DNA from 4 places in the Sphingomonas piscis genome. Region 4 is predicted to be linked to each of the others. Evidence: predicted binding sites of a transcription regulator. Region 4 holds the regulator's gene; each other region holds the start of a gene.
What was found. Region 4 encodes LexA, which represses DNA repair genes until DNA is damaged. Its sites were predicted from a motif close to GTTCCNCNCTTGTTCT; they were not measured.
Positions count from the first base shown of each region.

Region 1: the regulator LexA is predicted to act here: its motif matches at 1,205-1,220, upstream of G7077_RS11100 (ATP-dependent helicase).
Region 2: the regulator LexA is predicted to act here: its motif matches at 1,271-1,286, upstream of G7077_RS06795 (DUF6771 family protein).
Region 3: the regulator LexA is predicted to act here: its motif matches at 1,075-1,090, upstream of G7077_RS03875 (ImuA family protein).

Region 1 is NZ_CP049869.1:2,189,651-2,191,849, reverse strand. Features, by position in the region: gene G7077_RS11105 (GFA family protein) at 806-1,198, opposite strand; gene G7077_RS11100 (ATP-dependent helicase) at 1,301-2,199, shown strand, end outside.
Region 2 is NZ_CP049869.1:1,378,724-1,380,922, reverse strand. Features, by position in the region: gene G7077_RS06800 (ankyrin repeat domain-containing protein) at 214-1,152, shown strand; gene G7077_RS06795 (DUF6771 family protein) at 1,296-1,478, shown strand; gene G7077_RS06790 (hypothetical protein) at 1,480-1,776, shown strand; gene G7077_RS06785 (SOS response-associated peptidase) at 1,808-2,199, shown strand, end outside.
Region 3 is NZ_CP049869.1:772,759-774,957, forward strand. Features, by position in the region: gene G7077_RS14385 (Y-family DNA polymerase) at 1-371, opposite strand, end outside; gene G7077_RS03875 (ImuA family protein) at 286-984, opposite strand; gene G7077_RS03880 (hypothetical protein) at 1,126-1,608, opposite strand; gene G7077_RS03885 (Flp family type IVb pilin) at 1,789-1,947, opposite strand; gene G7077_RS03890 (transglycosylase domain-containing protein) at 2,094-2,199, opposite strand, start outside.
Region 4 is NZ_CP049869.1:2,650,045-2,652,243, forward strand. Features, by position in the region: gene G7077_RS13475 (ComEC/Rec2 family competence protein) at 1-563, shown strand, start outside; gene lexA (transcriptional repressor LexA) at 557-1,204, opposite strand; gene G7077_RS13485 (peptidylprolyl isomerase) at 1,285-2,199, opposite strand, start outside.

The sequences.
Region 1 (2,199 bases), 460 kb from region 4:
GCGTTGGGCCGAGGGCGAGGTTGGTCCGGCCTGATTGCCTGGTGACGCCGCGCTGGCACGGGCCGGCAAATGCACGTTCACGGCAGCGGTCAAGGTCCAACGGCGTTGGGCCCCGCCCAGGGAGCGGTGAAGCCTGTCCGGGGCAGCAAGCAGCGGACCCGCGCATTTCGCAAAAGAAATGGGGGCCGGCATTGCTGCCAGCCCCCACTGCGCCGAGCGAAGGATCTGCCGGTGTTCGTGTCCTGAAAGCCCCGCCCCTACGAATAGGTTTGCGACCCCGCTTCTCGATCCTGGCTCACCAGCTCAGGCGTCGCGTCCGTTCGAACCGCCTCCTGCCAGGCAGGGACCAATCTCTTTACTCGGGTGCGCCAGCCTCTTCTTGCCCAAGCATGAAGGCGGCCTCGCTTCCTTTTCAAGCCACTGGCCTGATCCGTAAGGATCTGGGCAACTCGACTTTTCGCGGCCCTTCTTGGGATGACCCTCTCGTGCTGACCTGATCGTTCCGAAGAACAACCCGCCGTGCGCGAGTGGAAGATCATCTCTTCCGGCGCCTCTTCCGGCTGAATTTTAGCTCCTGATCCGAAGATCGCTTGCCTTGCTCGGCCGGTGGAGATCGGTTCTTTGAACCCCGCCGCTCCGTCCGTTCCCTTGCGGTCCCTTCCGGTGAGGCCGGGCGCTCCGTCCCGATCACCCATTCCTTATGAACCTCGCCACGAGTCGCTCAAAGCAAGAAATGTTAGTTTTGACCTGTGGATAACGGGGATATCGGGCATGAAGCCTTCGCACCCGCAACAATGGTGCTGACTCACGCTGAATAACGTTCGAACGCCACCATCTCGTTGAGCTGCTTGACCCAGTCGATCCGCTCCGCTGTCTGGATCTGCGCCGTCGGGACGATCGCGTCGGGATTGTCGAGAGTCGCGATCTGAACGTCCGTCTGGTTGGGGAAGATGACCGGGTTCAGGTAGAATAGCCCCGTCCCGCAATTGGGGCAGAATTGCCGGCGCCCGTCCGCCGACGATTCATAGGTCTTGAGTTCGCCTTCGATCAGGAGGTCGCTGCTCTGCACCAGCGCCCAGCCGACGAACGGCGCGCCTGAATGGCGGCGGCAGTCCTCGCAGTGGCAGATGGCCTGGTGAATCGCCTCTTCCGGCATCTGATACTTCACCTGCCCGCAATGGCATCGTCCGGTCAGCATCTCTAAGGTCCCCTTTTGTTCTTGGGCGCACCCTGCCATAGTCGTCCTACTTTCTCCAGCCTGATGATTGCGGTCCGGTGACACCCCGCCTACCTCCCACCCGTGCCTGAAGCCCCTGCCCTGACCGACGAGCCCACCTTCCTGACGGGCCTTAACCCGCCGCAGCGGGAGGCGGTGCTGACCACCGAAGGCCCGGTGCTGGTGCTGGCCGGGGCGGGTACCGGCAAAACGTCGGCGCTGACCGCTCGCCTCGCCTATCTGATCGCCAGCCGGCGCGCCTGGCCCAGCCAGATTCTCGCCGTCACCTTCACCAACAAAGCGGCGCGCGAGATGAAGGAGCGCATCGCTCACATTTCGGGCGGCGCAGTCGAGGGCATGCCCTGGCTCGGCACCTTCCACTCGGTCGCGGCGCGCATGCTTCGGAGCCATGCCGAGCTGGTCGGGCTGCAGAGCAATTTCACCATCCTCGACACCGACGACCAACTGCGCGTCCTCAAGCAGTTGATCGCTGCCGCCAACCTTGACGAGAAGCGCTGGCCCGCCCGCCAGCTTGCCGGCCTGATCGACCGCTGGAAGAACCGCGGCTGGACCCCCAAGCAGATCGATGCCGCCGAAAGCGAAGCCTACGCCAACGGTCGCGGCGCCGACCTCTACGCGCAATATCAGGAGCGGCTGCGGACGCTGAACGCCTGTGACTTCGGCGACCTGCTGCTGCACATGCTGACCATCTTCCGCGAGCATGCGGACGTGCTGGAAGGCTACCGCGACCGCTTCCGCTACATCCTGGTCGACGAATATCAGGACACCAACAGCGGCCAATATGAATGGCTACGGCTGCTGGCGGAGCCGCGCCGCAACATCTGCTGCGTCGGCGACGACGACCAGTCGATCTACTCGTGGCGCGGGGCGGAGGTCGCCAACATCCTGCGATTCGAAAAGGATTTCCCCGGCGCCACGGTGATCCGGCTGGAGCAGAACTACCGCTCCACCGGCCACATCCT
Region 2 (2,199 bases), 1.3 Mb from region 4:
AAACCACGTGCCGTTGCGCAATGCACGCTTGCACCGAAGCTCAAATGCTGAGGCATCCATGCGCACATGGTAAAGCGACCAACGTCCGCGTTCCACCCATTGCGTAGGCTATGGGACGCTCATTCTGCATCACATCGCAGTAGAAAGAAGGAATTTCGTCAACTAACCTTTTGGAAAGGCACGGAGGTTCAGTAGGCGCTTAAGTCTAATTGGGTGCGTGCCGAATTCAGGGGTTGTTTCATGAAGTTGCGTTTGCTTGTTGCCGCCGGAGCGCTGGCGCTCGTTTCCACCAGCGCGATGGCTGGGGACCCGTTTGACGATGCTCGTTACTACATGGGCATCAAGAAGAATGAGGATGCTCTGAAGCTGATCGACAGCGGTCAGTTCGACATCAACATGCAGACAGACGAAGGGTACTCGCTGCTCCACTACGCGGCTGACAATGGCAATCTGGAGATGGTCAGAGCACTGCTGCAGCGTGGAGCGGACCCCACCTTGAAGTCTGCCCGCGGATCGACGCCTTACGACATGGCGATGACAAGCACGATTAAGGTGCTGCTGGCCAAAGCACAGGCTCAGGAAACACGAGCGACGACCGGAGCATCTGCGGACGAAATTGCGAGTGATCTGCCAGCTCAGCCGACGCGGTCTGCGCCCGGTCCAAAAAATGGCGCTGGTATGTGTGCCGCGGTTCGCGCGGAGAAGGTCAACGACGGCCGATCGCCTGCGCTTCGACCAATCTTGAAGGCGCGCGACGCGATCTGGTACAATCATCCGGAAGAACTGGCGGCGCTGCTCGATGATTGCGTGGATGCTAACGCGAAGGACGGTGGGACCACCCTTCTTCATATTGCGGCTGAGCGAGATCGCCTTGACGCGGCTAAGATCCTTCTGGAGCACGGTGCAAGCCGGAATGCACGCGACGAGGATGGGAAAAATCCGGCCGCTTACGCTCAATCACCCGAGATGAGGGCGCTTCTGGGTCCAGCCACGACGGCCACGGCAAAGGCGAAGGGCGCTGCTGCCAAAGGTGATCGTAAGGAGTGTGAGCAAAAGTTTCAGGCTGACGCTGCACTCGCCAGCGACAGCACGGGCAAGGCGAGAGCATATCGTCGGTGGCAGCAATGTCTCAAAACTGGCCTGTACTGGTAGAACCTGCGCTTCCCGAGGGCCTACAACTAACGTCCACTTTCCACCCATTCCGGACGTTCGCTGAGGGTCGGCGATCAATCCCAAGCGGACCTCGGCTGAGTCGACGTCTTGCCGAACCGTTCCTGTTATGTTCTCACCAGCAAATGGACCGAGAACGACTTTCCCTGATTCTTCAGACCTCCCCGACCTGGGTGCGCCTTGGCCTGACCGTACGCGACGCGGCGTTGCGGGAGCGGGCGGCCGATGCACTGGCGGCGACGATCATCGAGCGGCTGGACGAGCCTCTGACGGTGCCGGACGTCAACCAGATGCCGTTGCCATTGTGACGTGTCGGCCAATACCCGCCTCAAGGACCTGCACGACCTTGCCCGCAACAAGGCAAGCCTGAAGATCGAGTGCCGCACCTGCCAGCATGTTAGGCTGTTCCATGCCGAACGCTTTGCCCGCTTCTGCATGCTTCGCAGCTGGAACCCGAACCTTGCCAGCCTCAGCACCCGGCTGGTTTGCAAGCAGTGCGGCGCCCGCAATGCGCACCTGAGCGCTGTTCCTGACAAGCCGGGCTCCGACCCGTTCCCGCAGGGCGAGGCGGCGTGGAAGCAGCTGCATCGGCGCTTGCGGGATTGAGCAAGGCGCAGCTTCCGATAAGCTGTCCGTCATGTGCAACCTCTACCGTCTCAAGAAGTCGAATGCCGAGATCGCCCAGCTGTTCGACGCCACGCTTGGCGACGTCGGCAATGCGGGCGGCGGTGAGGTCTATCCCGGCTATCCGGGTATTGTTGTTGCGCCCCAAGCCGGAGGCGGTTCGGCAAAAGCCCTCCAGGTGCGCTCGATGATCTGGGGCTTTCCCTTGGTGCTGAAGGGCAAGAATGGCCAGCCGCTGAAGCCCAAGCCGGTCAACAATGCTCGGGCCGACAAGCTCGACACCTTCATGTGGCGCTTCAGCTTTCAGGAGCGGCGCTGCCTCATCCCCATATCGTCGTTCGCCGAAGCCGAGGGGGAGAAGGGGGCCAAGACCCGGACCTGGTTCACTCTTCCCGATCAGGAGGT
Region 3 (2,199 bases), 840 kb from region 4:
GGGCCGTCCACAGCAATGGGGTCGGATATCATCACCGGCCGCTGCACCGACGGTCCGCTTCGGAACGGCACTTCCGCCGCTTCGCTCCGCCGCCCAAGCTCACGCACCGGCGGCTTCTGGTGGGTGGGCAAGCTGTCGATCTGCGCCTGCACCTCCGCGCGCCGGGCCCAGCGCGCACCGGGGCGCCAGCCGCCGCCGCGCGGGCAGGAGCAATCCTCTATCCGGTTGCCGATGTCCGGCGGATCGGTGGGATCGAATCGGCGGGCGGGCGGCGGCGCAACAGCGTCATGCCGCCTGGCGGACGCCGCCCCGATCCGCCGCAGCCGATCGATGGGAAGGTCCGGCAGGAAGAGCGAGGCGACCCTCGGCATCACTGCCCTCCATGATCCAGTGGTGAGGCTCGCCGCCACGCTGGCGGACGAGATGGATGTTCCAGCGAGGACGGCCGACGCCCGGCACCGGAAGCTCAGCCGACGGCACGCAGCCCACAGTCCAGCGGGTTACGGCGCAGGACGGTTGGACGAGGGGCTCGGCACCATTCTTGCGCCACTTGCGAAGCATCAGCGCCATGGTCCCGCTCTGCTCGGCAGCCAGTTGCAGCCGCCGGGTCGCGGCCATCGGCACCTGCCCAACCTCACCAACCACCGCGGCCAGGCCGCCATGACGAAGCCCCTCTTCCATCACCGCCAACACATCCTCGTCGCGGCGGCATTCGGCCTGGATCAGCCGGTCGGGAGTCAGCCCCGCCTGCGCCAAACCGGGGGCAAACAGGTCGCGCCAGCGAAGAGCCCACAGCACCGGATAGGCCGATACGCGCGCCGTGATACCGGCGATGAACAGCAAGGCCGCGGCATCGTCGTTGATTTTGGAACTGGCGCCGGCCACCTCGTGCAAGGCCCCAAGCAGCAGCCCGCCGCCAAGCCGCGAATCCATGGCCTCGACTCCGAACGACAACACGCCGGACGCATCGGTACGGCCCGCCATCTCGATGGCGCGAACCTCGGCACGAAGCGCTTCCAGGCGCGGATCGGATGATGGCAAAGCAAGGGTCACGGCGACTCGAACGACTCATTTGTTCTCTTTATGTTCCGTGAGTCGCAGGCCAGAGTCAACCAACTCCCATGCTTATTCGAGGGATGCGGTGACGCTGCTGAATGGACGGGCGAGTGCATCTCCAACGGCGAAAAAGGCGATCGATGCCGCCGTTGCGCCAACGAAGATGAAGCAAGCAAACTCCAGCAGGCGGCCGACCAGGCGATTATCCTCGAACCGCGAGCCGGTGGTCGGGCGCTGCGCCGCACGTCGCTCGATCGTTTCCGTTGCGACTGGACAGGCGAGCGACTTGTCCGGCTCGTGGATCACGGCATCCATCGCGATCACGTCTTGCGTCTGGACTCCAAACCGGTCCTCGCCTGACCACACCGCCCGGGCGATGATCACATGCTTCCCGCGCCGAATCTCGATATATTCCCCACGCCTGGGCGGCTGCCGCGACTGGATCAGCAGCCCGCGCGAGGACATGTTGAGGATGAGTGCGTCGCCCCAGCGCTCGGCGATGCGCATCCGCGCTTTGATGAGTACGTTGCGGCGCTGTTCCCGCGGTTTCACGTCTGCGACCCTCCCAGGCCGTTCGAAACGGCGCATGAGAGGTGAGGCGAACAGCCTCAGCAGTAACTTAACACCGGCACCGAAACGGATTCTTCTCCTCCGGTCGCACGTTTGTAGAGCACAAAAAAAGCGGCGGCGCCTTTCGACGCCGCCGCCCTTTTTCAACCGTTCGGCGAAAGCTTAGAGCTTCGCAGCAACGTTGTTGAAGGTCGTGCCCAGCTTGGTGCCGACGCTGCCCATGGCGGCAATCGCGGCAACGGCGATGAGGGCGGCAATCAGGCCGTACTCGATCGCGGTAGCACCATCTTCGTTCTTGATCAGCTTCAGAAACTTGGCCATCTCTGGTCTCCTATAGGCTCCACTTGCGGGGAACCTCTGTTCCCCCACCCGGCCGTTCCATCGCCCAGGTTGCAGCCTTCCTATCCGCGGACCGGTTGAGAAAGTTTTAAAGCCAGCAGTTTCCGTACGTTAACCAATATCGCGGCTCAGCCGCCGAAAAGTTCCTCCAATGCGCGTACCAAATCCCCGACCGGATCGCCGCCTTCGCTGCTCCCCGAGGCTGGCGCTTCGGACCGTTTCACCTTGGGTTTG
Region 4 (2,199 bases):
AGGAGCCGTGGTGGGCAAGGGGGCTGCGCTGGTTCGGCGGCATGATCGCCACCGGGCTGGCGGTCGAAGCGGCGCTGATCCCCTTTGCGTTGTTCCACTTCCACAAGGCGGGGCTCTATGGCGTCGGCGCCAACATTCTCGCCATCCCGCTCACCACCTTCGTGATCATGCCGCTGGAGGCTGCCGCACTGCTTGCCGACGCGATCGGCCTGGGCGCTCCGCTGTGGGCCCCGACGAGCTGGGCACTCGGCCTGCTACTCGGCATTGCGCATGCAGTGGCGGGCACGACGGGCGCGGTTGCGACGGTTGCATCCATCCCGACTTGGTGCTTCGCCTTGTTCGCTGCGGGCGGATTGTGGATCTGCCTATGGGTAAGCCCCATCCGCTGGCTTGGCCTTGCGCCCGTGGCCTTCGCCGCAATCGGCACCTTGTTGAAGGCCGACCGGAAGTTTCTGGAGCAGACCGGCGGCCTTGCGATCACCCTTGGTAGCACCCCGCACGTGGCAAGTGTTGCTGCTCAGGTAGGCGATCACCCCTGGGCGGCCACCACGAGTCCTCAGTAACGCCGGATCAAGCCCGCCAGCTTGCCTTGGATCTGCACGCGCCGCGGCTCGTAGCGCTGCGCTTTATAATTGCGGTTGGCCGGATCGAGACGGATCATCTGTCCCTCGCGGCGGAAGGTTTTCAGGGTCGCCTCCTCATTGTCGACCAGCGCCACCACGATTTCGCCCTCGCGCGCCGTGTCCACCTTGCGGATCAGCGCAAAGTCCCCATCGAGAATGCCTTCCTCGACCATGGAGTCGCCCGAAACCTCCAGCGCATAATGCTCGCCCGGGCCGAGCAGGGCCGCAGGCACGGAAAAGCTCTCCGTTCCTTGCAGTGCTTCGATTGGCGTGCCGGCGGCGATCCGGCCGTGAAGGGGGATCTCGATCGTGTCGTTCGCTGCCACGGGGATCGCGTTCTTCGGCGTCGGCACCGCGGTATTCTTCACTTCGGGCAGTTTCAGCACCTCGAGGGCACGGGCGCGATTGGGCAAGCGGCGAATGAACTGCCGCTCCTCCAGCGCTGAGATCAACCGGTGCACGCCCGACTTGGACTTGAGGTCCAGCGCCTCGCGCATCTCATCAAAGCTCGGGCTCACTCCTGTGCGGCCGAGCCGCTCGTTGATGAACATCAGCAATTCATGCTGTTTCGAAGTCAACATCGGCGCCACTCCCTGTTCCGAATGGAACGAACGGAGAACGTCTATGAAACGGAACGGCTCCGGTCAAGAGCCTCGTTCACTCACGATCCGGCGAGAATCCGTTTCTTCGCGTCGGCAATGGCGTCGTCGTAGCGCCTGACACCGATGTTCTTGCGCACCGCGGTTAGGAATTGGCGTGCATAGTCGGTCGATGTCGCTTCCTGGAAGTCCTTCTGGACCTGAGCGATGAGACCAGGCTGCAACACGGCATTACCCGGCGTGACCCCGTTCAGCTTCACGACCGCGAAGCCGCCGCCGGCGGGGTCCGCCACCATGCGGCTCTTCCCCGTCGTGAGGGTGAAAAGCGCCTGGATGGAGGCGGGCACCTGCCCCTGCATCTCTGCCAGCTGCAGTCTTCGCACGGCAACTGGCCGCGGGGCTGGAAGGGTGACCCCGGCCTGTGCCGCAGCCTGCGCCAGCGGCATGCCGCGCGCGACCTTGGCTGCAATGGCGGTTGCCGCGGCCTTCGCCCGGTCGCCCGCTTGCTTACGCACCCAGTCAGCCGAGACGCGGTCGCGAATGGACGCAAGCGGTGCAGGGGCCGGCGCCACGACCTGCGCGGGACCCACAAGGACGTTGTCCGTTCCTTCAGGGTTCAAGGCAACGATCTCCGGATCGTCGCTCTCGCCAAGCTCAAAGCCCCGCTGCACCGCCGGCGCGAGTTCCGGCGGCAGCTTGAAGGAGGGGTTTGCCCGCGAAGCGCCGTTGGCGGTGATCAGCGGGGTTTGTTCAATCGTCACCTTGGCGGCGGCCGCGGCCTCCTGGAAGTTGCGGCCGTCCGCAATCGCATCCTCGATCTTGCTGACGAGATCGGCCAGCGCCTCCTTGCGCTTCGCTTCGGTCAGCCGCGGCGCGATTTCCGCCTTCGCCTGCTCCAGGCTCTTGCCCGGCTGCTCGCGCACTTCCTCGACCTTGACGACGGTCCAGCCGAAGTCGGAACGGACCGGCCCGACGAT